2 regions of the Streptococcus sp. F2 genome follow, and region 1 is predicted to be linked to the other one. Evidence: riboswitches for the same ligand, from Rfam matches in the RefSeq annotation. Region 1 holds a riboswitch; the other holds the start of a gene.

The links. A riboswitch is a leader RNA that binds a small molecule or an ion and turns the genes downstream of it on or off. The one in region 1 is predicted to bind preQ1.
Region 2: it holds a riboswitch for preQ1, as region 1 does, so the genes downstream of both, ACYTR8_RS04380 (nucleoside hydrolase) here and ACYTR8_RS03620 (QueT transporter family protein) in region 1, are expected to answer to the same signal.

The regions. Positions count from the first base shown of each region.
Region 1 is NZ_JBWKAI010000007.1:155-16,604, forward strand. It holds gene ACYTR8_RS03615 (endonuclease/exonuclease/phosphatase family protein) at 174-2,999, shown strand; PreQ1 riboswitch class II at 3,213-3,332, shown strand; gene ACYTR8_RS03620 (QueT transporter family protein) at 3,330-3,833, shown strand; gene ligA (NAD-dependent DNA ligase LigA) at 3,979-5,937, shown strand; gene ACYTR8_RS03630 (diacylglycerol kinase family lipid kinase) at 5,950-6,972, shown strand; gene pulA (type I pullulanase) at 6,981-9,281, shown strand; gene glgB (1,4-alpha-glucan branching protein GlgB) at 9,388-11,268, shown strand; gene ACYTR8_RS03645 (glucose-1-phosphate adenylyltransferase) at 11,395-12,534, shown strand; gene glgD (glucose-1-phosphate adenylyltransferase subunit GlgD) at 12,524-13,657, shown strand; gene glgA (glycogen synthase GlgA) at 13,654-15,093, shown strand; gene ACYTR8_RS03660 (F0F1 ATP synthase subunit C) at 15,358-15,555, shown strand; gene atpB (F0F1 ATP synthase subunit A) at 15,590-16,306, shown strand; gene atpF (F0F1 ATP synthase subunit B) at 16,324-16,450, shown strand, end outside.
Region 2 is NZ_JBWKAI010000009.1:12,416-28,865, reverse strand. It holds gene dtd (D-aminoacyl-tRNA deacylase) at 1-82, opposite strand, end outside; gene ACYTR8_RS04405 (RelA/SpoT family protein) at 96-2,315, opposite strand; gene ACYTR8_RS04400 (bifunctional 2',3'-cyclic-nucleotide 2'-phosphodiesterase/3'-nucleotidase) at 2,570-4,939, shown strand; gene ACYTR8_RS04395 (YSIRK-type signal peptide-containing protein) at 5,143-6,525, opposite strand; gene ACYTR8_RS04390 (helix-turn-helix domain-containing protein) at 6,712-8,241, opposite strand; gene nrdI (class Ib ribonucleoside-diphosphate reductase assembly flavoprotein NrdI) at 8,729-9,196, shown strand; PreQ1 riboswitch class I at 9,251-9,295, shown strand; gene ACYTR8_RS04380 (nucleoside hydrolase) at 9,478-10,458, shown strand; gene ACYTR8_RS04375 (ECF transporter S component) at 10,462-11,013, shown strand; gene ACYTR8_RS04370 (M42 family metallopeptidase) at 11,084-12,121, shown strand; gene ACYTR8_RS04365 (kinase) at 12,146-12,658, shown strand; gene ACYTR8_RS04360 (endonuclease/exonuclease/phosphatase family protein) at 12,667-13,491, opposite strand; gene ACYTR8_RS04355 (PTS transporter subunit IIBC) at 13,570-15,756, opposite strand; gene ACYTR8_RS04350 (LacI family DNA-binding transcriptional regulator) at 16,027-16,450, opposite strand, start outside.

The DNA.
Region 1 (16,450 bases):
CCTGAAAAATGTTTGCTTTTTAACACAAATCAACAAAAAATAAGGTATTAATAACGATTACATTTTTAGTAATGCTAACTTTTTGTAACAAAATATACAAAAATGTATTTCTTTTGCTTGTCAATTTTGTTACAATAGGCGTGTATTAAACGTACTAAATAAAAGGAGTTTTTATGTTAAACAGGAAATTTTTCACTTATGCGTCATTATTAGCATTGGTTGCTGTTCCTACTGTTGTTGAAGAGGTTACTCTGCAACAGCATCCCGTCTATGCTGAAGAGGTGGTTGTCCCTAAATCAGAAGAACCTGTTGCCACTGGTGTGGAAGAGAATGGTTCTGCAACAACTCCCCTAGCCCCTGTCGAGACTACCCAACCAGCTCCTACAACACCAGCTGACTCAGTCAATACGACTGTAGCAGCTAAAGAAGAGACCTCAGCGAGTCCTGAAGTAATGGCAGATGCTAATGGCAGCCAGCCTATTTCAGACGTTCGAGTAAGCCCTGAAGGAAAACCTTACACAGTTACAGGTAAAATTATCAGCGTCGTGAATGGCTGGGGTGGTAATGGTTTTTACATTCAAGATAGCAATGGCACAGGACTTTACATTTACCCTGAGAAAAATTTGGGTTATGCCAGTGGAGACATTATTCAACTGACAGGTACACTTACTAATTTCAAGGGTGAATTGCAGTTGAAAAAAATTACTGCCCATAAAAAATTAGAAGGGCAGCTTCCTACCCCTGTTAAAGAAACAACCATTCCCGAATTAGAAAAAGCAACTCAATCAACACTAGTTAAGTTATCGAATGTAACTGTAGGAGAAATAGCATCGGATAAATACGAAACCTCTTCTTTTAATGTCACAGATAACGATGGTAAAAGTGTGGCAGTTCGTTTAGACAATCGCACGGGGATTAAAACAAGTGACTTAGTCGCTAAAATTGGCCAGGGGGATGTCATCAATTTGACAGCTATTTTGTCAACTTTTGATGGAAAATTGCAATTAAAGCCATTTACCTTGGAACAATTTGAAGTGGTGAAACAGGCTGTCAGAAAAGAAGACACTACGCCAGTTGGCAAGGTTGTGAAAATTGGAGATATCCAAGGGACTAACCATACTTCTCCTCTTTTGAAAAAAGCTGTAACAGTTGAACAAGTTGTTGTTACTTACTTAGATGATTCCACTCATTTTTACGTTCAAGATCTTAACGGCGATGGTAATGTAGCCACTTCAGACGGTATCCGTGTCTTTGCTAAAAGCGCCAAAGTAGCTGTCGGAGATGTGTTGACGATTTCCGGAGAGGTTGAGGAATTTTTTGGTCGTGGATATGAGGAACGTAAACAAACTGACCTTACAATTACCCAAATTGTGGCTAAAACTGTTACCAAAACAGGGACAGCTCCAGTACCAGCCCCTCTTTTGTTAGGTAAAGATCGTGTGGCACCTGCTGATGTCATTGATAATGATGGCTTACGTGTCTTTGACCCACAAGAAGATGCTATTGACTATTGGGAATCCATGGAAGGCATGTTGGTTGCTGTCGACGATGCGAAAATCCTTGGTCCAACGAAAAATAAAGAAATCTATGTTTTACCTGGTTCTAGCACGAGAGTGTTGAACAATTCAGGTGGTGTATTGTTGCCTGCAACCAGTTACAATACCGATGTGATTCCTGTACTTTTCAAAAAAGGTAAGCAAACCATCAAATCTGGTGATTCTTACAAGGGAAGATTAGCTGGGCCAGTCTCATACAGTTATGGTAATTACAAGGTTTTTGTTGATGATAGCCAAAAGATGCCTGTCTTAATAGATGGCCACCTTGCACCTGAAAAAACACATTTGCAAAAAGACCTAAGCAAATTAAGTATTGCATCTTATAATATTGAGAACTTCTCAGCAAACCCATCTTCAACCAAGGATGAGAAAGTCAAACGTATTGCTGAATCCTTTATTCACGATTTGAATGCACCTGATATCATTGGACTGATTGAGGTACAAGATAATAACGGCCCAACCGATGATGGTACTACAGATGCTACCCAAAGTGCTCAACGCCTGATTGATGCTATTCAAAAGCTTGGGGGCCCAACTTATCGTTATGTTGATATTGCTCCAGAAAATAATGTTGACGGTGGTCAACCTGGTGGGAATATTCGGACAGGCTTCCTCTATCAGCCAGATCGTGTTAGTTTATCGGATAAGCCAAAAGGTGGCGCTAAGGATGCTCTGTCATGGGTAAACGGGGAGTTAAACCTCAGTGTTGGTCGAATTGATCCAACTAATCCTGCTTGGAAAGATGTCCGTAAATCACTAGCAGCAGAATTTGTTTTCCAAGGAAATAAAGTCATTGTGGTAGCAAACCATTTGAACTCTAAGCGTGGGGACAATGCTCTTTATGGACGTGTGCAACCTGTTACCTTCAAATCTGAAGAAAGACGCCATGTTTTAGCCAATATGTTGGCTAAATTTGCCAAAGAAGGAGCAACTCATCAGGCAAATATTGTGATGTTAGGTGACTTTAACGATTACGAATTCACAAAGACGATTCAATTGATTGAAGAAGGGGATATGGCTAACTTGGTTAGCAGACATGATTTAGCAGATCGTTATTCTTATTTCTACCAAGGAAACAATCAAACCCTCGATAACATGCTAGTATCTCGTAACCTGCTTGGTCAGTATGAATTTGACATGGTGCATGTGAATTCACCGTTTATGGAAGTTCATGGCCGTGCTTCTGACCATGATCCATTGTTGCTTCAATTATCCTTTAAAAAAGCCGCAGATGCAGGTATAGAGGAAGGTAAACCAGCTCCGACTGCTACTGAGCAGAAAAAGGTAGTGACAGCTAAACCACTTGCGGCAGCTCAAAAAGCTTCCTCAGAGAAGGCTTTGCCAAAAGCAGGTGAAAAAGCTGGGATTGTGATGACTATCTTAGGAATGACTAGCTTGTTTGCTTCTGTTAAGTTATTTAGAAAAGGCAAAGAAAGACAATAAGCACAAAACAGTTTTAAAATCCCTAGTGGGGTAAAGGACCTGAGTAAAGTCTCAGGTCCTTTTACTTTTCAGCCACATAATTTATCTCACAAAAGAGAAAATCGTGATACTAAAAGTATTCAGTTAGTCTGTATGAAAGGAATCGAGAAGGTAACCATGCCCCTTTGTTATAGGTCGCAGACTTATTTAGTATTTTTGTCAAGTTGGTCTTTTTGTGGTACAATGTAACCGTTGCTTAGCAACCCTTGGTGCTTAGTTCCCTTTCACCAAGCATATTAGACACGTAAAGAGTTAGGTTTGACTAACTGCTTTGACGTTAAAGGAGAAAAAATGACAAAATTAACAGTGCGTGACTACGTTCACATTGCTTTAGTGGCTGCTCTCTATGTGGTATTGACCATTACGCCTCCTCTGAATGCCATTTCTTATGGAATGTATCAGTTTAGGGTATCTGAAATGTTGAATTTCCTTGCTTTTTACCATCGCAAGTATATCATTGCAGTGACTCTTGGGTGTATGATTGCAAACTTTTACAGTTTCGGACTTATTGATGTCTTTGTTGGTGGTGGCTCAACCCTTATTTTTGTGACGTTGGGTGTCGTTCTCTTTAGGAAGTACCACAAAGACTATCTATTTAATGGTCTTGTTAACAAGGCGTTCTTTTACTTTTCTTTCTTTTTTGCCGCTTCCATGGTGACCGTGGCTATTGAGCTTTCTTTCTTTGGTGCACCCTTCCTGTTGACCTGGTTTACAACGGCTATGGGGGAATTGGCATCGCTGCTCATCGGCTCTCTGATTATTGATAAGCTAGCTAAGCGTATGTCTTTTCATTAACGAATATTCATAACCGGAGTGAGAGAAGCCCTACACTTTTTAGAAAATAGGTACTTGGACAGTTGCTGGATTTTACAGCTGTCCTTTTTATTTTCTTCTGATTAGGAAATAGCTTATTTTCACTCTTTTATGATAAAATAAGAGTATGAAAAAACGCATAAGAGAATTGACGGAATTGCTTAACCGTTACCGTCAAGAATACTATACCAATGATTCCCCTTCTGTTTCTGATAGCGAGTACGATAAGCTTTATCGTGAGCTAGTGGATCTTGAAAACCAATACCCTGAGCATGTCTTACAAGATAGCCCAACTCAGAATGTCGGAGGAACCCTTCTTACCGGTTTTGAAAAATACCAGCACCAGTATCCGCTATTTAGTTTGCAGGATGCTTTTTCGCGTGAGGAATTAGATGCCTTTGACAAGCGGGTTAAATCGGAATTTCCTGATGCCACTTATCTAGCAGAGCTAAAAATTGACGGCTTATCCATCTCTTTAAGTTATGAAAATGGCCAATTACAGGTGGGAGCTACCCGCGGAGATGGTAGTGTTGGTGAAAACATTACAGAGAATCTTAAACAGATTAAAGATATTCCTCAAGTACTGCCTCAACCCCTGACCATAACTGTTCGAGGAGAGGCCTACATGTCTCGGCAATCCTTTAAAGCAATTAATGAAGAGAGACAGGAAAACGGTGAAACAGAATTTGCCAATCCTAGAAATGCTGCTGCGGGTACCTTGAGGCAATTAGATACGGCGGTAGTGGCTAAGCGTCAATTGGCTACTTTTCTCTACCAAGAAGCTAGTCCCACAATCAGAAGTCAGCAAGATCATGTCTTGAAAGCATTAGCCGATTTGGGCTTCTCAGTTAATCAGCGTCACCATCTGTCATCCTCTATGGATGAGATTTGGGATTTTATTCAAACTGTGGAGGCAGAACGCGATCAATTGGCTTATGATATTGACGGTATTGTCATCAAAGTGAATAACTTAGCCATGCAAGAAGATTTGGGATTTACGGTTAAAGCACCACGTTGGGCGATTGCCTACAAGTTTCCAGCAGAAGAAAAAGAGGCAGAAATCCTTTCGGTTGACTGGACAGTTGGTCGAACAGGTGTGGTTACCCCAACAGCAAACTTGACACCAGTTCAATTAGCTGGAACAACGGTCAGCAGGGCTACCTTGCATAACGTCGATTATATTGCGGAAAAAGATATTCGAATTGGAGATACCGTAATTGTCTATAAAGCTGGGGATATCATTCCTGCTGTCTTGCGCGTGGTTTCTGACAAGCGTCAGGAACAGGTGCCTATGTGGATTCCAAGTCAATGCCCATCTTGTCAGAGTGATTTAGTGCATTTTGAGGATGAAGTAGCTCTACGCTGTATCAATCCTTTGTGTCCGAGTTTGATTCAGCGAGGGTTGGAACACTTTGCCAGTCGAAATGCCATGAATATTGCTGGACTTGGGCCTGCTGTTGTGGAAAAACTCTTTTTAGCAGGGCTTGTTCACGATGTGGCAGATATTTACAAGCTCACTAAGGAAGATCTTCTGCATCTAGATGGCATCAAAGAAAAGTCGGCCGAAAAATTGCTAGCAGCTATTGAAACGTCCAAATCAAATTCAGCCGAGAAATTGTTATTTGGTTTAGGTATTCGTCACATTGGTGCTAAGGCCAGTCGTTTAATTTTGGAAACTTGCGGAAACATTGAGCATCTTTTAACGGTGAGAGAAGAAGACATTGCGACTATTGATGGTCTGGGCATGGTGATTGCTAAATCATTGGTTCAATATTTTCAACAAGATTCTGCCATTCTTTTAGTAGAAGAACTAAAGAATGCTGGGGTTAACTTAGCTTATTTAGGACAGAAGATTGATAGTAATGCAGAATTATTTGGCTTAACGGTTGTTTTAACGGGCAAGTTGGAGAAAATGACTCGCAACGATGCAAAAGCAAAATTAGAAACCTTAGGTGCTAAAGTGACTGGCAGTGTGTCTAAGAAAACAGACTTGGTGATTGCTGGAAGTGATGCAGGGTCTAAGTTGGAGAAAGCGCAGGCTTTAGGCATTCGAATCGAGGGTGAAGAGTGGCTAGAGCAGCTTTAAGAGAGGTATTGTATGAAAAAACAAATGAGAGCACGTCTCATTTATAACCCGACATCAGGACAAGAAATGATGAAAAAGAGTGTTCCTGAGGTCTTAGATATTTTGGAAGGGTTTGGGTATGAAACCTCTGCCTTTCAGACGACAGCAGAAAAACATTCTGCTTTAAATGAAGCCAGAAGAGCTGCGAAAGCTGGATTTGATTTACTGATTGCTGCTGGAGGAGACGGTACCATCAATGAGGTGGTCAATGGGATTGCGCCACTGAAAAAGCGTCCCAAGATGGCTATTATCCCAACAGGAACAACCAATGATTTTGCGAGAGCTTTGAAAGTTCCAAGAGGAAACCCTAGTCAGGCAGCCAAACTCATTGGAAAAAACCAAACCATTCAAATGGACATTGGTAGGGCTAAGAAAGATACCTATTTTATCAATATTGCGGCAGCAGGGAGTTTGACTGAATTGACTTATAGCGTTCCTAGTCAGTTAAAAACCATGTTTGGCTACTTAGCTTATCTTGCCAAGGGAGTTGAGTTATTGCCACGTGTTAGCAATGTTCCTGTTAAAATTACTCATGATCAGGGCGTTTTTGAAGGTCAAGTGTCCATGATTTTTGCAGCCATTACCAATTCTGTAGGTGGCTTTGAAATGATTGCTCCAGATGCTAAACTGGATGATGGCATGTTTACCTTGATTTTAATAAAAACGGCTAATCTTTTTGAAATTGTCCATCTTTTACGTTTGGTCTTAGATGGGGGTAAACACATTACAGACCGTCGTGTGGAATACATAAAAACCAGTAAAATAGTAATTGAACCTCAATCAGATAAGCGCATGATGATCAATTTAGATGGGGAATATGGCGGCGATGCCCCAATCACACTTGAAAATCTGAAAAACCATATTACATTCTTTGCAGATACTGATTTGATTTCTGATGATGCCTTGGTACTGGACCAAGAAGAATTGGAAATTGAGGAGATGGTGAAGAAATTTGCGCATGAAGTAGAAGATTTAGAACAAGAACTGGAGGAATAAAGAAAGTGATAGATAATGCCATTACCGTTCATTATCATAGTCGTCAAGGAAACTACTTTAATTTAAGTTTGTGGCAGTGGCAAGATGGGAAATGGGGAAAAGATGCCTACTTCTCTCGATTTGATAGTTTTGGTGCAGTAGCTCAGTTAAGTTATCCGGCTCCTTACTTTTTAAGCCATGCTTATGTGATTGTAAAAGATCAATTGTGGCAGCACAAAACGATTGATTATCGTATTGACCGTGACTATGGTGTTCCAAAAACAGAAGTTTGGCTAGTGGACGGTGATGACACTGTTTATTATTCAAGGCAAGCTGCAGTTGCTAGTCGTTCGTATGGGCGTAGAATGGCTCATTCGTTTGATATGGCAGTTAACAGCAAAGCTTTCGATAAGCGTTGGGGATTTGATGGATGGCTTGGTTTTCGTTACCAGGAGAATCAGACGACCTTTCGCTTATGGGCTCCGACTGCTGAACGAGTTGATCTGATTTTATATGATTCAACAGCTGAACGAGCAAGCGTAGAGAGAGTTGTTCCTATGGATCGCGGCCATGTCAGTAATCCTGAAGATCATTCTAAAAATACTCACGGAGTGTGGGAGTTATGTTTAGAAGGAGACTATAACTATCAGGCCTATCGTTATCGAGTGTATTACCGTAAACGGACCTTTAGAGATACACGAGACCCTTATGCCATTGCAACAACGGCTAATGGTCGCCGCTCCATTGTGATTGCCCCTGACCAGCTAAAGCCAGAAGGTTTTGAAGTCAAACAGGGCAAAGAAGCAACGTGGAGACTAGACAATCCTAATCAAGCTGTTATCTATGAAATGCATGTGCGAGACTTCTCAAAATCTGAGACTTCAGGTGTCAGTCCATTACATCGTGGTAAATTTAAAGGTTTAATCGAAAAAGGAACGCGTAACGAATTTGGGGACAAGACTTGTTTTGATTATGTCACGTCATTAGGGATAACTCATATTCAGTTGCAACCTCTTTTTGATCATCATCAAATCATTGAAGACAATGGGGAATATGCCTATAACTGGGGATATGATCCTGAAAATTATAATGTTCCTGATGCGAGTTTTACCAGCAATCCTCACGAACCTGCGACACGTATTTTAGAATTAAAAGAAGTGATTCAAGCTTATCACGATGCTGGTATTAATGTCATCATGGATGTGGTTTATAACCATACCTTTTCATCTAGGGACTCAGCATTCCAACTAGCTGTTCCTGATTATTATTACCGGATGAATCCCAACGGAACCTTCCAAAATGGGTCGGGCTGTGGTAATGAGACGGCTAGTGAAAAGGAAATGTACCGTAAGTACATGCTTGATTCTATTTTATATTGGACCAAAGAATTTAATATTGATGGTTTCCGTTTTGATTTAATGGGCTTGCATGATATTGAAACCATGAATCTTATCAGACGGGAATTAGATAAAATTGACCCAAGAATTCTTGTTTTTGGAGAAGGATGGGATATGGGAGTGGGGTTAGCTCCTGAACAAAAAGCTAAAAAAGATAATGCTTACAAGATGCCAGGAATTGGTTTCTTTAATGATGATCAGCGTAACGCGGTTAAAGGCGCAGAAATCTACGGGACCTTTGAGGAAGGTTTTGCCTCTGGTGCAGCCACCGAAGATAGTGTTGCCAAGTCTATTTTGGGAAGTGATGAGTTGGTCCATTATTTAAGTCCTAGTCAGGTAGTTAATTATGTAGAAGCTCATGACAACTACAACTTGAATGACCTCTTTTGGGCTCTCAATCCAACTGATAATCAAGAAGAACATACTCGTCGTATCCAGCTAGCTTCTGCCATGAATATCTTGATGCAGGGCATGTGTTTTATGCAGATTGGTCAGGAGTTTCTAAGAACTAAATTATATCCGACAGGAGAACAAGGAGAACTCACCCACGCAGACAAAGAAAGAGCAATGAACTCTTATAACGCTCCAGATCAGGTGAATCAAATTGACTGGAGACAAGTCACTCTAGAAAAAGAAACCGTTGCTTTTATGAAAAAATTATTTTTTTTGAAAACAAAAACCCATCTGTTTTCATATCCAAGTTTCGAAGAAATTCGTCGTCATGTCTATATTGAAAAAGCGGATAAAGGTGCTGGTTTTATCAGCTTCACAGTGGATGATAAAAGAAAATACAAGGTTATTTTCACAACTTCTGGCAAACGCTTGCAATCATGTGTCGAGAATGATATAATTGAAACAAATGACAAGCGCTTTCAAAAAGGGGAGTTGTTACTCAATCCTTTGACAGCGATGATCCTTGATATTACAGAATAACCTGAGGTTTCTCAGGTTATTTTTGTTTTCTTGAGGCATAATCTTGTCTGGGATGAACCTGAAAATAGAGGTTTAAAAAGAGTGAGGATTAAAAGAGGGTGATGGAATGGACAATGAGTTAGCGCTTTACACATTTGGCACCGGGGAGAATAACCAGTTGCAAGATTACTTGGGTGTTCACCGGGTTGACATAGATCATAAAACTGCTTACGTCTTCAGGGTGTGGGCTCCGAATGCAGAAGAAGTGAGCCTAATAGGCGATTTTACTGACTGGAAAGCTAATCCTTTAAGCATGTTTAGGCATGAGGCGGGTGTTTGGGAGGTGACCACACCATTAGCTAAAGAAGGGGACATTTACAAATACCTGGTTAAACGGCAAGGTGGTCACGTCGTCGAGAAAATTGATCCTCTTGCTGTCTTGTTTGAAGCTAGGCCAGGGACAGGAGCTGTTGTTAAAACATTACCAGATAAAAAATGGCGAGATAGTTTGTGGATGGGGCGAAGGAAACGCTTTGGGTTTAGAGAAAGACCTGTTAACATCTATGAGGTCCACGCTAATTCCTGGAAGAAGGATGAAACTGGAAAGCCATATGACATGTCTCGCTTGAAAGAAGAGCTGATTCCTTATCTCAAAAAGATGCATTATACTCATGTAGAATTTCTTCCTGTCATGACGCATCCTTTGGACATGAGCTGGGGATACCAACTGATGGGGTATTTTGCTTTTGATTCGACCTTTGGTAGCCCAGAGGATTTCCAGGACTTTGTCGAAGCTTGTCACCTTAATAACATTGGCGTTATTGTCGACTGGGTACCAGGGCATTTTACACAAAATGATGATGCTTTAGCTTACTTTGATGGAACGCCAACCTTTGAGTATCAAGACCATCATCGAGCGCGGAATTATGGCTGGGGGGCTTTGAACTTTGATTTAGGTAAAAATCAGGTGCAGTCTTTCTTAATCTCCAGTGCCTTATTTTGGTTAGAAACTTATCATATTGATGGTATCCGGGTAGATGCGGTTAGCAACATGTTGTATTTAGATTATGATCAAGGGTCGTGGACACCTAATATTCATGGTGGAAACCAAAATCTTGAAGGGGTTGCCTTTCTTCAAAACTTGAATCGGGTGATAAAAGAAAAACACCCAGATGTCATGATGATCGCAGAGGAATCCTCTTCAGCAACACCGATTACCAGCCCTATTGAAGAGGGTGGACTAGGGTTTGATTACAAATGGAACATGGGTTGGATGAATGATATTTTGAGTTTCTATGAAGAAGACCCTTATTACCGGCAATTTGATTTCAACCTCTTGACTTTTAGTTTTGTGTATTGTTTCAATGAACGCTATATTCTGCCATTTTCTCATGACGAAGTAGTGCATGGTAAGAAGAGCATGATGCATAAGATGTGGGGAGATCGCTATAATCAGTTTGCAGGTTTGCGAAATCTCTACACTTATCAAATGTGTCATCCAGGTAAAAAATTACTATTTATGGGCTCTGAATTTGGTCAATTTTTAGAGTGGAAGTACAATGATCAACTAGAATGGCATGATTTGGAAGATCACTTTAATGCCAAACTACAACGGTTTACAGCTGAGTTAAATCAGTTTTATAAAGATCATAACATGCTTTGGCAAAATGATGAGACGTATGACGGTATTGATATCATTGATGCTGATAACAAACAAGAATCGGTTTTATCTTTCTGTCGCCTCAACAACAAAGGGGAACTGTTGTTGTGCGTCTTTAACATGACGCCTGTTGAACGACCAGGTTTTACTGTAGGTGTTCCAGTCGCAGGAATCTATGAGGAAGTTTTCAATACTGAAATGGAAGCGTATGGAGGTGTTTGGAAAGAACACAATCCTATCACTAAAACAGTAGAAGCACAATGGAAAGAATATCATCAAACCCTCTCTTTCACTTTACCAGCATTGGGAGCAAGTATCTGGAAGGTTAAGCGTCGTCAAAAAGACTAGGAAATGTCAGAATAACTCTCCTCTTTTTATCATTAATGTCGGATTAAGAGATGAAGGGAAGAAAGAGAGCTTATCCAAAAGTCTCTTTGACATATTAGGTGATGTTAGTCATGAAAGGATATCTAAATGAAGAATGAAATGTTAGCTCTTATCTTGGCCGGTGGTCAAGGAACTCGTTTAGGAAAATTAACACAAAGTATTGCTAAACCAGCAGTGCAATTTGGGGGTCGCTATCGTATCATCGATTTTGCCTTGTCAAATTGTGCCAATTCAGGGATTCACCATGTTGGTGTCATTACCCAATATCAACCGTTAGCTCTTAATAACCATATTGGGAATGGGTCATCTTGGGGTCTTGATGGTATTAATGCTGGTGCTACCATTTTACAACCTTACTCAGCAACAGAAGGTAATCGTTGGTTCCAAGGAACCAGTCATGCCATCTATCAAAACATTGATTACATTGATAGTATTGATCCTGACTATGTCCTTATCTTATCTGGAGATCATATTTACAAAATGGACTATGATGACATGCTTCAAAAACACAAAGACAACATGGCCAGCTTATCAGTCGCTGTCATTGATGTGCCTCTAAAAGAAGCTAGCCGTTTTGGTATTATGAATACGGATACCAGTGATCGTATTGTGGAATTTGAAGAGAAACCCGCTCACCCCAAATCAACCAAGGCCTCTATGGGGATTTACATTTTTAACTGGAAACGTCTAAGAACCATGTTGGTTGATGCTGAAAAAAATAATATTGACATGTCTGACTTCGGTCAAAATGTGATTCCGTCCTATCTAGAGACAGGTGAGAGGGTTTATAGTTATAACTTTAAAGGTTACTGGAAAGATGTAGGAACCATCGAATCCTTGTGGGAAGCCAATATGGAATATATCGGAGAAGAAAATGCTCTGGATAGTCGTGACCGCTCATGGAAGATTTACTCTAAGAACCATATTGCACCACCAAACTTTATCACTGAAGAAGCAGATGTTTCGAATTCGCTTGTGGTTGATGGTAGTTTTGTATCAGGGAAGGTTGAGCATTCTATTTTATCAACCAATGTTCAGGTCAAAAAAGGTGCTCAAGTCAAAGATTCCTTTATCATGAGTGACGTTATTATTGGAGAGGGTGCCAAAATCACACGTGCTATTATTGGAGAAGGTGCCGTCATTGGTGACGGTGTTGTGATAGATGGAACTGAGGATGTGCAAGTTGTTGGTTACAATGAAGTAGTGGGGGTTTCAAATGAAGATTGACAAATACACAGCCATTTTGGGAAGTTCAATTGGCTTTGCCGAAATGAAGGGATTGACAGATTCAAGACCCTTGGCAAACTTACCGTTTGATGGGAAATACCGTCTCATCGACTTTCAATTATCCAACCTTGCTAATGCAGGGGTGAGAAGTATTTATGGTATTTTCCGTGGGGAAAATATCCGTTCTGTCTTTGACCATATTAGATCTGGTAGAGAGTGGGGATTAAACTCCTTATTGAGCCACTATTTTTTAGGTTTTTATAACACTGCAGAAGATTCTCAAGAAGCAGATAAAGAGTATTATGATAATATATTAACCTACCTCAAACGTTCTGGATCAGACCAAACCATTTATATGAGTTGTGATATATTATGTAATATCGAACTAAATCAAGTTATCCATCTGCACACGGTTAATCAACGACCTCTTACAGTGGTCTACAAAAAAATGCCAACGGATGCCATCTCAAAAGCCAACGATATTTTAGATATTGATGAGACAGACACCGTTATCAATAGACGTCAGATTCCGAGCAATCAAGATATCGAAAAAATGTCAGCGGGTATTTACATTATTGATACCCCTTGGTTGATTGAACAAATGGAGAAAGAAGCTCAAAAAGAAAAACCTCAAAAGTTACGTTTTTTACTTCGTGAGTTAACCGTTTCAGAAGGAGCTTTGGGATTTGAATACACTGGCTACTTAGCCAATATTCACTCGGTCAAATCTTACTTCGATGCTAATATGGACATGCTTGATCCCCAAAAATTCTATTCTCTCCTTTATGCCAATCAAAAAGTCTACACTCGTGTGAAGAATGAGGAATCGACTTATTTTGATCAAACGTCAGAGGTGAAAAATTCACAGTTTGCATCAGGAAGCATTATTAAGGGATATGTGGAGCATTCTATTGTGTCGCGTAACTGCCACATCGAGGTAGGAGCGCGGGTAAAAAATAGTATTTTATCACCTAAAGCCATTATCGGTGAAGGAGCCATCGTTGAGAATGCTATTATCGACAAATTAGTGGAAGTGACACCTGGTGTTACCATTAAAGGAACGCAAGAAGAACCAATGGTGGTCGCTAAAGGAACTAAGGTTATTGAGGATATGATAAGATGAAAATAATGTTTGTGGCGGCAGAGGGAGCTCCTTTTGCCAAGACGGGTGGTCTAGGTGATGTGATTGGTGCCTTGCCTAAATCCCTGGTCAGAAATGGTCATGAGGTCTCCGTTATTTTGCCTTACTATGATACCATTGACCAAAAATTTGGCGATCAAGTGGAAGACGTGTTGTATTTTTACACACAAGTAGGTTGGCGCCGTCAATACGTTGGTCTCAAGAAGATTGTGAAAGATCAAGTGACCTTTTATTTTATAGATAACCAGTATTATTTCTTTAGAGGAAAAGTCTATGGTGACTGGGACGATGGTGAACGATTTGCTTATTTTCAGCTAGCCGCAATTGAGGCGCTGGAGAGGCTTGATGCGATTCCAGAAGTTTTGCATGTGCATGATTACCATACAGCAATGATTCCTTTCCTATTAAAAGAAAAATATCATTGGATTAAGGCTTATCGAAAGATTAAAACAGTTTTCACTATTCATAATATTGAATTTCAAGGTCAATTTGACCCAGGAATGTTAGGAGACCTATTTGGTGTTGGAGCAGAGCGATATGAGGATGGGACTCTGCGGTGGAACAATTGTCTCAATTGGATGAAAGCTGGGGTGTTATATGCAGATCGCGTAACGACTGTATCTCCATCGTATGCCGGTGAAATTCAAACTTCTGAGTTTGGAAAAGGTTTGGATCAGCTGATGCGGATGGAATCGGGGAAATTAACAGGAATTGTTAATGGCATCGACACAGAAGTGCTCAATCCTGAGACAGACCCACACTTAGTTGCTCCCTTTTCAGCAGCCGATTTATCTGGAAAATCAGCCAATAAAAAGGCTTTACAAGAAAGATTGAATCTTCCTGTACGCGATGATGTTCCACTCATTGGCATTGTCTCACGATTGACTGACCAAAAAGGCTTTGACTTGGTGGTGCAGGAGTTGGATAATCTACTCCAGCAAGATGTTCAACTGGTTGTTCTTGGGACAGGTTATAAGGATTACGAGGACGCTTTTAGGTGGTTTGCACAGGTTTACCCAGAGAAGCTTTCAGCTAACATTACCTTTGATTTAGGGTTAGCGCAACAGATTTACGCTGCCTGTGATCTTTTCTTAATGCCAAGTGCCTTTGAACCTTGTGGGTTATCACAAATGATGGCTATGCGCTACGGGACGATTCCAGTTGTTCATGAAATTGGAGGATTAAAGGATACGGTTATTCCTTACAACTCCTTTGATAAAACAGGAACTGGATTTGGTTTTAATCACTTCTCCGGTTTTTGGATGATGAAGACCCTCTTGTTTGCTTTGGATGCTTATCGCCATCATCTAGAGGATTGGAAAATGCTACAACAAAATGCCATGACACGTGATTTCTCATGGGAGACAGCTAGCTTGGCTTACGTGGAGTTGTATCACGGTTTGGGAACAGTTATTTAATTCGTTATCAAAAATATGATAAGACCAGAGAGACGGCGAAAGCCGTTTTTCTGCTGGTTGGGGGTTTTGGAAAATCCCAACCTTTTTGTTATAATAGAAGTGTGTTTCTATTTTTTGAAAGAAAATCCCAACCTTTTTTTCTGTTTTTGTAAAAAGGTTAGTATTAGTCTAAGAAAGCGTACCCAGACTAAAGAAATCTGTTGACATTCTTAATTTTAAGGAATAGAATAGCAAAGTAAAAAAAATTTTAAGGAGTATTCTACTATGAATCCTATTTTCGCATTGGCTTTGGCCTGTTTTGGTGTTTCTCTTGCTGAAGGTTTCTTGATGGCAAATCTTTTCAAAGCAGCTTCTCGCCAACCAGAAATCATTGGTCAATTACGTTCGTTAATGATCTTGGGTGTTGCCTTTATCGAAGGTACTTTCTTCGTTACCCTTGTTATGGCCTTCATTCTTAAATAACAGCCTATTTTATAATAGAAAAGGAGGGTGTTAGATGGAAGAAGCTAAAATACCTATGCTGAAGCTTGGTCCAATAACCTTTAATTTGACCCTACTTGCTGTTTGTATTGTCACAATTGCGATTGTCTTTGCCTTTGTTTTTTGGGCAAGTCGCCAAATGAAATTGAAACCAGAAGGGAAGCAAACTGCTTTAGAATATTTAATCAGTTTTGTGGATGGTATTGGAGAAGAGCACTTAGATCATAATCTACAAAAATCTTATTCGCTCTTACTGTTCACCATTTTTCTCTTTGTGGCTGTCGCTAATAATTTAGGATTATTTACTAAACTAGAGACAGTTAATGGCTATAACCTATGGACCTCGCCAACAGCCAATCTGGCTTTTGACCTTGCTCTATCCCTTTTTATTACCTTAATGGTACACATTGAAGGGGTTAGACGTCGTGGCTTGGTTGCCCATTTGAAACGTTTGGCTACGCCGTGGCCAATGACTCCGATGAATTTATTAGAAGAGTTCACAAATTTCTTATCACTTGCCATTAGGTTATTCGGTAATATCTTTGCCGGGGAAGTTGTTACAGGTTTGATTGTTCAACTGGCAAATTATCGAGTTTATTGGTGGCCAATTGCTTTCCTAGTCAATATGGCGTGGACAGCCTTTTCAGTCTTTATTTCCTGCATACAGGCTTTCGTTTTCACAAAACTGACAGCGACCTATCTAGGAAAAAAAGTCAATGAATCAGAAGAATAAGGAAGGAGAACAAACGAATGTCAATCACATTTGGTGAACTCGTTGGGAATTTTATTCTAGTAACAGGTTCTGTAATCGTCTTGTTACTCTTGATCAAAAAATTCGCTTGGGGTGCAATTGAATCGATTTTACAGACACGCTCAC
Region 2 (16,450 bases), on a different contig from region 1:
ATAACCCTTGATTGATAGCGCCAGCAATTTTCCCATCAATAGAAACAGAAGCTTCTTTGACCCGTTGCATCACAATTTTCATCTTGTCTCCTTTGTTAACCGTTGGTCCGCTTCACACTGTAAACATCTGGAACTGCCTTGATTTTTTCCACCACTGTGGTCAGATGCGTCAGATTTGGAATGCCAAAGCTCACATGAATATTTGCAAACTTCATGTCCTTGGTTGGCTGGGCATTAACGGTGGAAATACTCTTGGTAGAATTAGACAAAATCTGGAGGACGTCATTGAGAAGGCCACTACGATTGAGCCCATAAATATCAATTTCAGCTTGGTAATCTTTGCTGGAGTTATCCAAATCCCATTCCACTTCGATGAGACGCTCTTGGTAGCCATCTTGACTCTTGATGTTATTACAATCCGCACGGTGGATGGCAATGCCACGCCCCTTGGTAATATAGCCTTCAATGGGATCCCCAGGTACAGGGTTACAACACTTGGCGATTCGCATTAAGAGTCCTGAAGCCCCTTGGATAATAACACCATTTTCACTGCGAACCTTGAGAACATCCTTGTTTTCGTGCTTGATTTCGCCACCGTTGACCAATTCTTCTGCTTCTGCTTTAGCCTTGGCTCTTTCCTCTTCACGGCGTTCTTTTTCAGTTAATTTATTAAAGACACTGACCGGACTAATGTCGCCAAAACCAACCGCTGCGTAGAGAGATTCTTCGCTCTTCACACTGACTTTTGGCAAAATAGCTTCAATGCGTTTTTTATCAAGGTATTTATTGGCAACATAGCCCTGCTCTTGGAAATAAGAAACCAGCATGTCACGGCCTTTATTCACTGACAACTCTTTGTCTTGGTTTTTAAAGAACTGACGAATCTTATTACGGGCTTTATTGGTTTTTACCAACTTAATCCAGTCACGGCTTGGCCCAAAAGAGTTAGGGTTGGTGACGATTTCCACCACATCTCCCGTTTTTAATTTGGCTGTAAGGGGAACCATACGGCCATTAACTTTGGCCCCTGTCGCTTTTTCACCCACTTGCGTGTGAATGGCATAGGCAAAATCAATTGGTCCCGAGTCTTTTGGCAATTCCTGCACAGCACCTGTCGGTGTAAAGACGTAGATACGTTCTGAGAAAATGTCTTCTTTGACCGAGTCCACAAAGTCCACTGCATCGCCATTTGACGCATCTTGTAACTCCACAAGCTCTTTGATCCAGTTCATGCCAACCTTTTGTTCGGCCTGATTAACCTTGCCGCGGACGCCTTTTTTATAAGCCCAGTGAGCAGCTACCCCGTACTCAGCCACTTGGTGCATTTCCTTGGTGCGGATTTGAATCTCAATCGGTCCTTTAGGGCCATACACGGTGGTATGAATGGACTGGTAACCATTAGCCTTCGGCGCAGCAATGTAGTCTTTGAAACGGCCCGGCATTGGACGCCACAACTCGTGAATGTAACCGACCATGGCATAAACATCGCTCTGCGTTTCCATGACACAACGAATAGCAATCAAATCAAAAATCTGATCAAAGCGTTTTTTCTTGTCCCGCATTTTCCGATAAATGGAATAAATGTGTTTTGGTCGACCATAGACGTCACCAAACAAGCCTTGCTCAGTGGTATATGACTTGATTTTGGTAACAATATCATCCACCAAAGCTTCACGCTCGCGACGTTTTTCATTCATCATATGGGAAATCTTATAAAATTCTGTTTCGTTCAGGTAACGGAAAGCCAGATCTTCTAATTCCCATTTGATACGACTAATCCCCAAGCGGTGCGCCAAGGGAGCATAAATTTCCATGGTTTCGCGCGAAATGCGTTCTTGCTTGTCCTTACGCAAATGCTTGAGGGTTCGCATATTATGCAGGCGGTCAGCCAATTTCACCAAAATCACTCGAATGTCTTTGGACATGGCCATCAACATTTTACGGTGATTTTCAGCTAACTGTTCTTCGTGCGATTTATACTCTACCTTACCTAACTTGGTTACCCCGTCAACAATATCACGAACATCTTTGCCAAAGTCGAATTCCATGTTATCTAGGGTAATATCGGTATCTTCTACCACGTCATGCAAAAAACCACAGGCAACCGTCACAGCATCCAAATGCAAATCTGCCAGAATCCCCGCCACCTGAATCGGATGCACAATGTAAGGTTCTCCTGACTTTCGCACTTGATAAAAATGAGCAGCCGTTGCATAATCTAACGCTTTTTTCACGAAAGCCACATCAGTGTCATTCATGTATTTGGCTGCTAAGGCAACAACTTCTTCTCCTGTTAAATTGATTTCTTTTGCCATTTATTTCCTCGTCTAAGATTTCTTTTCCCTATTTTAACACTTTCACCCCAAAAGCAAAAGGAGGAATCCTTAAAGAAAGCGGTTAGAGTAAGCATTCGTCATCGAAAGTTTTTGACTAGCTCATTTCTTTTTGACGAACCAAATGTTTTCTTTCTGAAACCTAAAGATAGTTCGCATTTTTAATTGATACAATCGCTTTCATGAGCTATAATGAGTAGGTAACATCATTTTTAGGAAAATGAGGAGATTTTATGATGACAAAAGGTTACATGTCAAAAAGTGCCATTTTTTTGGCCATGTTAGTTGCTGCTGGCTCTGCCCAGCTTACCAAAGCAGAGGAAACCACTGCTGTTGAACCGCTGACAACGACTGCTAGCACCACAACCAGCACTGCAGAAACAGCTCCGCTAGTAGCAGATACCACGCCAGCAACAGCTACTGCTGATACAGCCGTTCCAAGCCCTGTAAACCCAACAAGTTCTGAAATGACAACTGCATCAGCTGACAACGCTACCGTGACGGCGCCTGTGGAAGGGCAATCTGTTGACGTTCGTATTCTATCAACAACGGACCTCCACTCTAATTTGGTCAACTATGACTATTACCAAGACAAGGAAGCCCAGTCCCTTGGCTTAGCCAAAACAGCGGTGCTTATTGATGCAGCCAAAAAAGAAAACAGTAACGTTGTGCTCGTCGATAATGGTGATATCCTCCAAGGAACCCCATTAGCTACCTACAAAGCTATTGTTGATCCTGTTGAAGCTGGTGAAGTTCACCCTATGTACGCTGCCTTGAAGGCCCTTAACTTCGATGCCTCTACCCTTGGTAACCACGAATTTAACTATGGCTTGGACTACTTAGACCGTGTCATGGCAACTGCCGGCCTACCAATTGTCAATGCCAATGTCCTTGATGCCAAAACTGGAGAACCTAAATTTAAACCCTTTGATATCCTAACCAAAACCTTTACTGATAAAGATGGCAAAGCTGTTTCCTTGAAAATCGGTATCGCAGGCGTTGTCCCTCCTCAAATCATGAGCTGGGATAAGGCTAACCTGACTGGAAAAGTCACTGTCAAGGATGCTGTCGAAGCTGTCAAAGAAGTCATCCCTACGATTCGTGCTGCAGGTGCAGACCTTGTCCTTGTCCTTGCCCACACTGGTATCGGTGATGACGTCTATGAAGTCGGTGAAGAAAATGTTGGTTACCAAATTGCTAGCCTTGAAGGCGTTGACGCCGTGGTTACAGGCCATTCACATGCTGATTTCCCAGCCTTGCCAGACGGCAGTTTTTACGATAACTTCAAAGGTGTTGACGGTAAAAAAGGCTTGATTAACGGCGTTCCTGTCACAATGGGCGGTAAATACGGTGACCACCTCGGCTTAATCGATTTGAACCTCACTTACACCAATGGTCAATGGAAGGTCAATAAAGACCTAAGCCGTGCTGAAACACGTAAAATTGACAGCAAATCAAACCAAGTTGATCCTACTATCATCGCGCTTGCCAAAGAAGCTCATGATGGCACCGTTGCTTACGTCCGACAACAAGTTGGAACAACCACAGCCCCAATCAACAGTTATTTTGCCTTGGTCAAAGACGACCCATCCATTCAAATCGTTAACAATGCGCAACGCTGGTATGCAGAAAAAGAATTGGCTGGTACACCTGAAGCCAATCTCCCATTATTGTCAGCTGCTGCTCCATTCAAAGCAGGAACACGAAATGATGCGTCAGCTTATACCGACATTCCTGCTGGTCCAATCGCTATCAAAAATGTTGCTGACCTTTACCTGTACGACAACGTCACTGCTATCTTAAAAGTGACTGGAGCTGATTTGAAAGAATGGTTAGAAATGTCTGCTGGACAGTTCAACACGATTGACCCAAGTAAATCAGAGCCTCAAGATTTGGTTAATACGTCCTATCGCACTTATAACTTTGATGTGATTGATGGGCTTACCTACGAGTTTGATGCCACTCAAAAGAACAAGTACGACAGCAAAGGTAATCTGGTCAATCCAGATGCTAGTCGTGTCCGCAACTTGAAATACATGGGCAAGGACATCGATCCGAAACAAGAGTTTATGGTCGTGACCAATAACTACCGTGCGAGTGGTAATTTCCCTGGTGTGAAAAATGCTACCCTTATCCGCCTGCTCAATCTTGAAAACCGTCAAGCCATTATCAACTACATCGTTGCTGAAAAAACCATTAACCCAAGCGCTGATAACAACTGGTATTTCGCTGACACCATCAAAGGCCTCAACCTTCGTTTCCTCAGCGCTGACAAAGCTAAGGGCTTGATTGGTAACTACAAGGACATTAGCTACGTTGGCCCTTCATCTGTGGAAGGCTTTGGCGATTACAGCTTTACTTATGTCGCACCTCGTCAAACCGAGGCAACAAACCCAACCCTTCCTGGCAAGACCTTGACGGAACAAGATCGTCAAGCCATCCATCAACTAGCAGCCCGTGTGTACCAAGAAACACACCAAGCAACTAGTGGAAAAGACAGTCAACTACCTACAACAGGTAGTGCAGACTCAAAAGGCCTCGGTTTCTTTGGCATTAGCCTAATGGGATTAGCTGCCGTCTTTAGTCGCAAACAGGAGCGTAACTAAAGCTTTCTGTCGCTAGAAGGTGACCTCTAGCACCTTGCCTTAGACACTACTAACAGATGCCTTCTCTCTAATCTATTAAAGATAGGGAGAGGGCATTTGTTTTATTGTCTATTCTCCTCAACTGCTTTTCTGCTTGACTTCATAAAAAAACAAACTAGCTAATGAAAGCTAGTTTGTCTTATTTTGGGAATAGGAATGTTTTTTTAGTTTTCTTCTTTGCGTTTTGCAACTGCTACGACACCAGCTGTTGCCATAACTGCCATTGCTGCTGCTGTGAAGAATGGGTTAGCTGTTTCACCAGTTGATGGCAATTGGTTAGTAGCTGCCTTAGTTTCTGACTTAGCAACAGGTGCTGCTTTGCCATCAGCTTTCTTGTCGTCTTTAACAACTTTTGTAGCTGGGACAAGCTTGTGAGCATCCATCGTTTCTTTTTCAGGAGCTCCTGGCATTTCTGGTTTCTTAGCCATGTCTTCAGCTTGTTTTGCTAATTTTTCTTTAAGCGCAGCAACTTCTGCTTTAGCTGCTTCAAGTTCTGCTTCAACTTTCTGTTTTGCTGCTCTTGATGCTTCTAGGTCGCGGTTAGTACGTGTGCGGCTTGCTTCCAAGATTTGTTTTTCTTCTTGCAATTGTGACACTTTAGCGTTAGCATCAGCCAATTCTGCTTCTGTGGCTTTCTTAGCGTCACGAGCTGCCTCTAAATCACGGTTGGTGCGTTTACGGCTTGCTTCCAAGACTTGTTTGTCTTCTGCTAGTTTTGCGTTGTCAGCGTTTGCCGCATCTAATTTAGCTTGTTGTTCAGCAAGTTCACGTTTGCCAGATTCAATCAATTTTTCTAAAATCGCTGTTTCTGATTCTAACTTAGCTTTATCTGCATTAGATTCATCTAATTTAGTTTGCAGTTCTGCTAACTCACGTTTCGCTGCCTCAATCATGCGATCATACATTGCTCGATCTTCCTCAGCCTTAGCTAATTCCGCTTCAAGCTCAGCTTTTTTACCAACTAATTCAGCAATTTGTTGATTTTTAAATTCTAACTGCTCATTAGATTGCTCTTCAGCATTAACTTTTTCTTCATTTAATTTTTCAATTTGTTCATTTAGGTTAGCAGCTTCCGCAACTAGTTCTGAAATTTGTGCATTTTTAAATTCAAGTTGACGATTTCCTAGCTCAACTTTTTTATCTAAAGATGCTTGCTCATCTAGTAAAGATTTAATTTCTTCTGCTGCTGCCTTAGCTTTGAGATGACTTTCTTCAGCTTGAGCTCGACTTTCGTCTAATAACTTATTGTAATCTTCAACCTCTTTTTCAATTGTTTTGCTTTGTTGATCGATAATGTTATCACGTCTAGCAATAGCTTCGCGAAGCTTAAGATTCTGGTTATAAGTATAGTACCATTGAGATGCGTATGGTCCTAATCCTTTTAAAACTTCTCGTCTAGCTTCTAAAACTCGAGAATTCTCTTCCGCCTTAACTTCTGTTTGGCTTGCTAATCCCGCTCCTAATACACTCAAAGCTACAGCTACTGATGCAGTACCTTTTTTTAATTTTCTAAGCGAATATTGCTTATTAGTATTCTTTCTAGCCATTTTTTCTCCTTATTTTTCTTTTGCCTAGATTTTTTAGAGTGGTCTCATTCCAGACCGTCTCCAATAAAACCATTATAGGCAATAAGTACTTTAAAGAAAAGGCCACTTTTTTCAAATTTTACTATTTATAGATTGGAATTCTAATTTTTTAAACACTTAATCTTTAATATTCGCTTCCCCTTCATCTCATTTGGAAAGCTCTACGTTACTAAATAACCTGTCTTCACCTATTTTTTTTCTTAGGAAAGCGTTGAGTTTATCAGCAACTACACTAGGAATCATTTGATTAAAAAACAATATCTCTGTTTGAGAACTTCGTTCAAGGATAACATCTGTGACGATTACATCGTATTCTTTCTCTAAGGCAGTTAAATCAATTGTTGTAGTGTTTAATTCGGCAAAATTCATGATCTCAAAAAACTCTCCGAAATAGGCTTTTAAAAAGTTTCCTACGTTATTATAAGATCTCTCAATCACCAGAAGTTTCAACTTACGTCTCGAATGACTAATTTTTAAAAAAAGATTTTCCCAAGTAATAAAGAGACAATATAATAAATGATTTAGCATTATTTCGCTTAGCTTTTTGCCACCTAAACTAAAGAGTTCCCTGACGGAAGCAACGAAAGTCTCATAAATCAACTGATAATGCTTCTCAAAAAAACGAATGTACTCTTTTTTATAATCATAGATTAAGAAATTGGCGCTGATATCTTCTTCTCCCACGATAACAGTTGTCTGAAGATGTCTAGCAAGTTCATATTTATTAGATATGCTTAATCCGAGAGTACTCTCTATATTGTCTAGCAAAGAAATCCATGAAACTATATTTTTAGGTGATAAAACTTCCTCTTTTCCTTTAACGCCTAATTGAAAAGATGCTCCTAGTTCTAATTCCTCATTCATGTAATTTGAAAAAATCTCAGAAAGAGCCACTTCCTCCAAAGGACGATTAAATTTCAAAGCAAATAGGGAGGATAGGTCTTTCATTTCCAAAGAATCTTCCAACGTTTTAAGAAAAAGATTTTCTAGTCCTTTACGTTGTCGATTAAGGGTAAATCCTTTGTGAAAGCGAATCAAATTGACCCCACACAGTAGTTTCAAATGTTGAAATAGCGCAAAATTTATGATGACATCTGTTTGTTTTACCATTAAATCAATGAAACGCTCAACATCATGTTGATTGATAACACCATCAAATGGCCATTCGGAAATAGTGTAGGCTTCTGAGAAGTATTTAAGATAAAACAAGCGGATTTGATGCTCATTTCCCACAACCATAACAGGGCTTGTTGAAATCTTAATATCAAATTCTTTTCTAAGATAGATGTTTGTTCTGGTGATGAGTCGCTTTAACGTTGATAGACTAATAAATAACTCTTCTGCTAAATCCTCTAAAGAATCAAACTCTTTAAAAAACAAGGCTGACAAGAGCTGTAAGGACTGGGATTCTCTCAGCCCCCTTTGATAGACTTCCTGCAAGCCACAGTAATCATTATAGTCAATGGTTAAGTAACCGTCTTCGTAAGTAATCCGACCGAGGGATTCCATAAATTGCAAATTAGCAATACAGGCCTGTAAGGTTGACACCGTTATATCCAGTACTTTGCACAGTTCTCTATCCTTGTATCCCATTCTCTCTGAATGTTCTGTTAAGTGGGCAATTAACTCAAGCTCTCTCCATTGTTGCTTGGTAAAAAGTTTACTAGCATGCGTCATGTCAGTTTTATGTCCTTCTTTAGTGATTTCAATTTATCTAGTGACTGTTTCAGTCGATAACTTTGTTGCAAAACGACTAAATTATAACATACTTAGTCTTGGAGAACCTATCAACTTAACTGATGGTTCAGCTAACAACTGTGAAAATCAACTTTTTAAACACCAAGTTTTTTTCCTCAAATTAAAAAAGTGAACCGAACCAGTTCTTCAAATTGTCTTATTTTAGCTTTTTTCTCTAATTTCGGACAATTAGATACATTTTAATATCCCCTAACGGGTCATATTTTTTTCTTTTTTTAACTTTTTGACTTATTTTATAACAGTATGAGAGACGTAACCCTGACCCTCACTTCAGTGCCAAGTAAATACCTCTTTATCTTATTCAATAGGAAACATTTCAGACAGTTTTGAAAGGCTATAACTTGTTTGTTGCTATGACTTGTGCTAATCTTGGTAGTGATGACTGATAGTTTAGATAGGAGTTTTTATGTCAGACTTAACCATTGTTTTTATCAGCCTTAGCGGAAATACCCTTAGTTTTGTGAAACGGCTGTCCCTTTATTTAGCCGAAAACCAGGGGTGCCATGTTAACCAGATTAACATTAAAGATTTGAAGCACGAAACTTTTCCCGTTGAGGAGGATTTTGTGGCGATGCTGCCCACTTATCTAGAAGGTGGAAACGGCGTTGACTCTGGCGAGGTAGAGATTCTGACCAACCCTCTAGGCGATTTTATAGCAGCTCATGACAATTATAAATATTGTATGGGGATTATTGGTTCGGGGAATAAGAATTTTAACAACCAATATTGCCTGACTGCTAAACAATATGCTAAGCGCTTTGGCTTTCCCATGCTTGGTGATTTTGAATTGCGGGGCACAAATGATGATATCGAGCGTTTAGCGAACATTATATTAGAGAGGAGAGACGCGTTTAGGGCTTCTTCTGAAGGCTAAGCTTTACAAGTGTCTCAAATCATAGTAGACTAAGGTTACACAAATCAGGGATTTCCTGGACTGGTTCGAAAACTTCCCAGAATAAAAAACTAAGTAACAAGCTTTCACAACCTGACAACGCCTTGTCAGGTGCTATTTGGTGTCTTCTATTTAACACCTGTTACCGTTTTTTCCAGTCTGGGACGTCCTGTCTCAGACTTTTTTTGTTTTGACTGATGTTGTTGTTAGCTATTTTTCTCCTCAAGGTAAGAGGAGCTCTGTTACTCATTAGAAAGGTTTTTATGACTAAGCAACCTATTATTATTGACTGCGATCCTGGTATTGACGATAGCTTAGCGCTTTTGTATGCCCTGAAGCACCCGAAACTTGAGGTCATCGCCATTACACTGGTTCAAGGCAATGTCCCTGTTTCCATCGGCTTACAAAATACCATTCTTCTTTTAGAACGGGTGAACCGCCTTGATATTCCCATTTATCTAGGACGTGGGATTCCTCTAGAAAGGGACTATGTCTCTGCCCAGGATACCCACGGTATAGACGGTCTCGGCGATAGCCTGCTCCAACCTTCAGTAATCAAAGAAGCTGAAGCCCTGACCGCTGCTGATTTTTTAGCCCAGCATTTCGCTGAGCCCTCTGAGACGGCTATTATCGCCCTTGGTCCATTGACCAATGTGGCAGAAGCTTTGGGTCAAAACCCAAATATGGGCAAACATTGCCACCGCTTTGTTAGCATGGGAGGTGCCTTCAAAGCTCATGGCAATTGTTCTCCGGTGGCCGAGTACAATTATTGGTGTGATCCTCATGCAGCCAGACTAACCTTTAAACAGCTGGGCCGCAAACTTGAAATGGTGGGGCTAGATGTGACGAGACAGATTGTCTTGACCCCAAATCACTTGTCTTACATGGCTCGACTCAATCCTGAGGAAACTGTCTTTATTGAAAACATCACCCGTTTTTATTTTGATTTCCATTGGGAATGCGAACACCTGATTGGCTGCGTCATCAATGACCCTCTTGCCGTGGTCTATTTCTTAACTCCTACCATTTGCCAAGGTTTTGACAGTTATACGGATGTGGCAACAGAAGGGATTGCTCTTGGTCAAACCGTTGTCGATCAATACGATTTTTACCATAAGAAGGCAAACAGCCATATTTTGACGACGGTGAACAGCAAGGCTTTTTGGTCCGAATTCATCGCTACTATTTTAGAAGTCCCTTTGCATCAGGTCGTTCAAGACCTTGACCATTTACAGTTAGGATAAGACATGACAAAAATCAAAACACAGGTTTTAACCTTTATCGCTGCTGCAATTGCTCTTAACTATCTAGGAGCTAATATCGCCCTCTTTCTCAAATTGCCCCTTTACCTGGACATGGTAGGCACACTACTAATCGCTCTTTTATTTGGCCCTTGGCTTGGCGCAGTGACTGCTATTGTTAGCGCGCTTCTTTCTTGGATGACAACGGATATTTTCGCCCTCTTTTATGCTCCAGTGGCCATCATTACTGCTTTGACTGCTGGGGTTTTCCTGCGCCAAAACAGCAAAGCTAAGGACTTGATTTGGAAGGCTTTGTGTATTTCCTTTCCTGGCACACTAGTGGCTTCTATCATTACGGTTACTCTCTTTAAAGGGATCACCTCAAGTGGCTCCAGTCTCTTGGTGCAGATGTTACATGGATTGGGGATTGACTTAACGGTCAGTGTTATTGTCATTCAGGCAGGTACGGATTATTTAGACCGTTTGGTTAGTCTACTCCTCGTCCTCATGATTAGCAAGGCTTTACAGAAACAATTGCCTCATCTTTTCCAGATTTAGAAGGATCTTGTGTCTTGAAAAATGTTATAATAGAAGGACTATATGGATTTTTTCAAAGAATGGAGTACTTATGAAAACAACTGTGGAATACCTGACTAAACTTGCTAACATCCCTTCTCCAACAGGTTTTACTCGGAAAATCATGAACTATGTGCATGACGAACTCAGCCAATTTGGCTATGAGCCTGTCCGTACCCATAAGGGAGGCATTATGGTGTCTGTCCAAGGTAAAAACGATGACAAACACCGTGTGGTGACGGCTCACTTAGATACTCTGGGGGCTATGGTTCGTGCTATCAAACCTGACGGTCGTTTGAAAATGGACTTAGTGGGTGGCTTTGTCTACAATTCTATCGAGGGAGAGAACTGTACCGTACATCTTGCCAAATCTGGAAAGGAAATTTCTGGAACCATCTTACTTCACCAGACATCTGTGCATGTTTATAAAGACGCGGGCAGTGCGGAACGCAATCAAGCTAATATGGAAGTGCGCTTGGACGAAAAAGTCACAACGGCTGACGAAACACGCGCGCTTGGCATCGAAGTCGGTGATTTCATCTCTTTTGATCCGCGTGTCATCGTGACCGAATCAGGCTTTATCAAGTCTCGTCACCTTGACGACAAGGTCAGCGCAGCTATTCTTATGGAGCTCCTAAAATGCTACAAAGAAGAGCAAGTGGAATTGCCATACACGACCCATTTTTATTTCTCTGCTTTCGAAGAGGTCGGACACGGTGCCAACTCAAGCCTACCAGCGCAAGTGGTTGAGTATTTGGCAGTTGACATGGGAGCTATGGGAGACGACCAAGCAACGGACGAATACACTGTTTCCATCTGTGTCAAGGATGGCTCTGGTCCTTATCATTATGAGCTTCGTCAACATTTGGTAACCCTTTGCCAGGACTATCAGATTCCTTATCAGCTAGACATTTACCCATATTACGGTAGTGATGCTTCTGCTGCGATGCGAGCAGGGGCTGAGGTACGTCACGCACTTCTTGGGGCTGGTATTGAATCCAGTCACTCTTATGAACGCACTCATACAGACTCTATCGAAGCGACTGAACGACTGGTGGATGCCTATTTGAAAAGCACCATGATTGATTAAATTAAAGTTAGAGAAGAAGAAAATGTGACCAAATTAATTCTTATTAGAGGAAATGCTGCTAGCGGGAAAACCAGCTTGGCGAATGCCCTCCAAAGTCAACTTGGTGAAAACACCTTACTTCTTTCTCAAAATAAATTAAGACGCGAAATGTTACTAGCCCATGATGGTTTTGATACGCCGACAATTCCATTATTGAAGCATTTGATTACTTTTGGAATGGCGAATTGCGATTATATCATCTTAGAAGGTATTCTAAAACCAGATTGGTATGCCCCTGTTTGGGACTTTATTAGCCAACAAAGCCGTCTTCAAGTCTATGCTGATTATTATGATATTCCTTTTGAAGAAACATTAAAGCGCCATTCAAGCAGAAGTAAGGTCGAGGAAGTTGGTGAGGAAGTTCTGAGAAAGTGGTGGAATGAAAAAGATGACATCAAAATAATCTCTGAAACATCTTTTGACAAAACTGTCACCTTGCAAGAAGCACTCAATTACATATTACAAGACATCACAAAAAGGTCAGGATTAACTTCCTGACCTTTTTCTTATTTCTCAACCCAATCCAACGTCACTTCAAGACCATAGTGGTCACTGACGACTGGTGCATCTCCTCCTTCAAAGGTAATGCGAGACGCCTTGATGTCAAAATCCTTGCTGGTAAAAACATGGTCTACCTTGAAAGCTTCTTTATTATCTTCCCAGCCATCAATATCAGCCACAATACTGTGATCACCAAAAACATGGTCAGCAACCTTATGGCTATCTTGTAGGTTTAGGGGGCTACCCATAATCACTTGATAACCCTCTTGATCCGTTGGATTGTTAAAATCTCCCATGACAATCAGAGGGCAATTCAGAGACAACAGTTCTTTTTCTAACCTCTCCCACTCGCCCAGGAACCCCTTGTCAAACCAAGACAAGTGCACATTCACAATAGCCACTTCCTTGCCATCTAACTTGGTTTTGGCGACGAGCGAGCGTCTAGTATGGTAGTCTGTTTCATCATCCATCGCCGACACGAGAATATCTGAAACATGAATAGGTTGTTTTGATAAGATTGCCACGCCTTCATGGTAAATGTCGTAGCCAATATGGTTATAAGCCCAAGACCAATAATAGTGCTGTCCCCGCTTTTTGAGGTAATGAATCAAGAGAAGAGCAAAATGATCTTTATGAATGGTTGGTGTCCCGGGAATAGGTTGATAGCTCGGTAATTCCATGGCCAATTCGCTTTCAATCAGTTGGTTGATTTCTTGCAAGCAAATGATATCGTATTTTTCAGCTAGGATATGTTCTGCCAAATCAAATAATTTTTTAAGGGCATTAGCTTCCATCCACGAGTGGGTATTCAGCGTTAGTAACTTGGTCATTAGTTCTCCTTTATAAGACAAGAAGAGTCATAGCTCACCAGCTGCTGCTAGGACCTATCACTCTCTTGCTCTATTCTCTTAAAGTTCTACGGTTGCTACTGGAGTTTTAGCAGGTTGAGCTCCTAAAGATGTCAAGGTCACATCTTGGATCTCTGCTGTGTTGGTAAAAGCAACCACAATGGTTGTTTCACGCTCTGCTGATTGAATGGCAGCAAGGTCTGCTACCACTAAAAGATTTCCTGCTTCAATACGTTGCCCTTCGGTGACTTTTACTGAGAAAGGAACACCATTTAGGGCTACGGTATCAAGTCCCACGTGCACCAACACTTCAAGACCACTGTCTGTCAGTAAACCAAAGGCATGTTTGGTTGGGAAAACGCTGGTCACAAGGCCAGATACTGGTGCATAGATATTGCCATTAGTGGGTTCCACAGCAAACCCATCGCCCATCATCTTAGCAGCAAACACCTGGTCTTTCACACCTGTGATTGGTAAAACGGTTCCGTCTGCCACTGATAGCACTTCTACTGTCACGTGTCTAAAATCTTTGGCTGGCATTGGTTTGTCGGCTACTTTTGCCATATTGACTTCTGGAATAATAGCCCCTGAATCAAGCAAATCTTGAATATCTGATTTCAAAATATCTGCTTTAGGTCCATAGACCGCTTGGACACCACTACCTTTGGTAATGAGACCCATAGCACCTGCTTTTTTCCAATCGTCCTCAGCACCAACTTTAGCGGGATCTTTGACCGTCACTCGCAAGCGGGTCATGCAAGCATCGACATCATCAATATTGCCTGCCCCACCAAGGAGATTAACGATTTGCACGACTTGAGAGTTGCTATCTGTCATAGGGGCAGCAGAGGTTTTAGCTTTGTTGTCATCAAGCATGTCTGCTTCATAATTGCCTAAACGGCCAGCTGTTGCGAGATGCATTTTCTTAATCATCATATCCGCAATAAAGTACATGATGACTGCAAAGAGGATAGAGACCCAAACAAAGTTAATCAAATCCATGCCTAGACCTGCTTTAAGGGCCATAGGAGTACGGGTCAATAATTCAATGTTCCCAAATGAGTGAACACGGAGATTCACAAGGTCTGCCATGGCAAATGAAGCTCCCTGCACAAGGGCATAAACAAGGTAAAGTGGCATTGCTGCAAACATAAACATGTATTCAAGTGGTTCAGTTACCCCTGTCAAGAATACCGCTGCCGCTGCTGAGATGAACATCATTTTGTATTTATGTTTTTTATCGGCATCCACATTACGGTACATCGCTAAGGCAACCCCCATCAATGTTCCGGTAGCACCAATCATTTGTCCTACTTTGAAACGAGCTGGAGTGACTCCGTCCATTAACTGGTGATAAGCTGAAGCATCTGAGCCTTTAAGGTGAACAAGGTCTGTTACCCAAGCTAACCATAGAGGGTCTTGTCCAAATACTTTTGTTCCTGCTGCTGCACCTGTCATGACTTCATAAGTTCCCCCAAGAGCAGTATAGTTCATTGGAATGGTTAACATGTGATGCAGACCAAATGGTAACAAGAGACGTTCCAAGGTACCATATAGGAATGGGGCTAGGATTGGAGCTGAATCTTGTGAAGAGGCAATCCACATGCCAAAACCATTGATTCCAGATTGGATAACCGGCCAAACAACCACCAAGACAAGCGCTACTAGGATAGAACGCAAGATGACCACAAAAGGTACAAAACGTTTCCCGTTAAAGAAGGTCAAAACTTCAGGAAGTTTACGGTAATTATAGTATTTGTTATAGGCTGTTGCTCCTACGAACCCTGCGATAATCCCAACAAAAACCCCTGTGTTTAGGGCTGGAGATTCCAAGACACTGGTGAAATAATCTTTAACGATCATTTGAGTACCAAGGAGACTTGTGATTTTTGCTTCTGGATCAGCTAGCATAGCACCTGACACTCCATAAAAAGCACCTGTAATTCGATTGATCAAGACAAAAGCAAGACCTGCGGCAAAGGCCCCTCCTGCACGTTCTTTAGCCCAACTACCACCAATGGCCAAGGCAAATAGCAAGTGAAGGTTAACAATGATAGCCCAACCAATCTGAGCAATAATGTTTCCTAGAGATGCCAAAAATGCTGAGTCATGGTTAATCATTGGAATGGAGTTTCCGATACTGATCATTAAACCAGCCGCTGGCATAACAGCAATAACGACCATAAGACATTTACCGAATTTTTGCCAAAACTCGAAACTAAACAGTTGCTTGAATGATGTTTTCATTCTACTTCTCCTTTTTAACATCCTCAAGAAATGAGGCAATCGCTATCATGCATCACGCCATGAGGTAGTGGGTTGCAAACGATTTACGCAAACGTTTGCGCGAATTGATAAATTCATTATACTCGCCTTTCTGAATTTTGTAAAGCGTTTTCTTAAAAAAGAATAGGAGAATCTTGTCACCCCTCTTACAAAACGGTCTCCCTTAACTTAAAAAGAGGACACAAAAACCCTTCGCTTGTTCAATGGAACATCGCAAAGGGTTTCGTTTACTTATGGCGTTATCGATTGGGTGGACTCTCTTTCAACTATCTGATGAGGGATCAAATGAATGGTATCCTGAATATGATCAGTTGCTAACACTAAAGTGGCAGCCTTTTCTCCCAATTGGTAAGGAAAAATCTCTACCGATGTCAGTGACGGGGTGGCCAATTCAGCTAAAACAGAGTTGTTAAAACTAATCATAGGCACTTTTTGTTTGGGATGGTTTTGCTTTAACAGGCGTTGCAGATGAATAGCTAGCATATCATCACAGGTTACAAAGGCCGGCTGAGGGTGGTTGGCTAAAAACGTTTGGATCCGCTGATCGATATCCTGTTCCGTTTCTGAGGAGAGGCTAATGGTTTGAGCGGCCAAACCTTGGGACGTCATTTTTTCGGCATATCCAATAAAGCGTTCAGCCTGCACCAATTCGTCC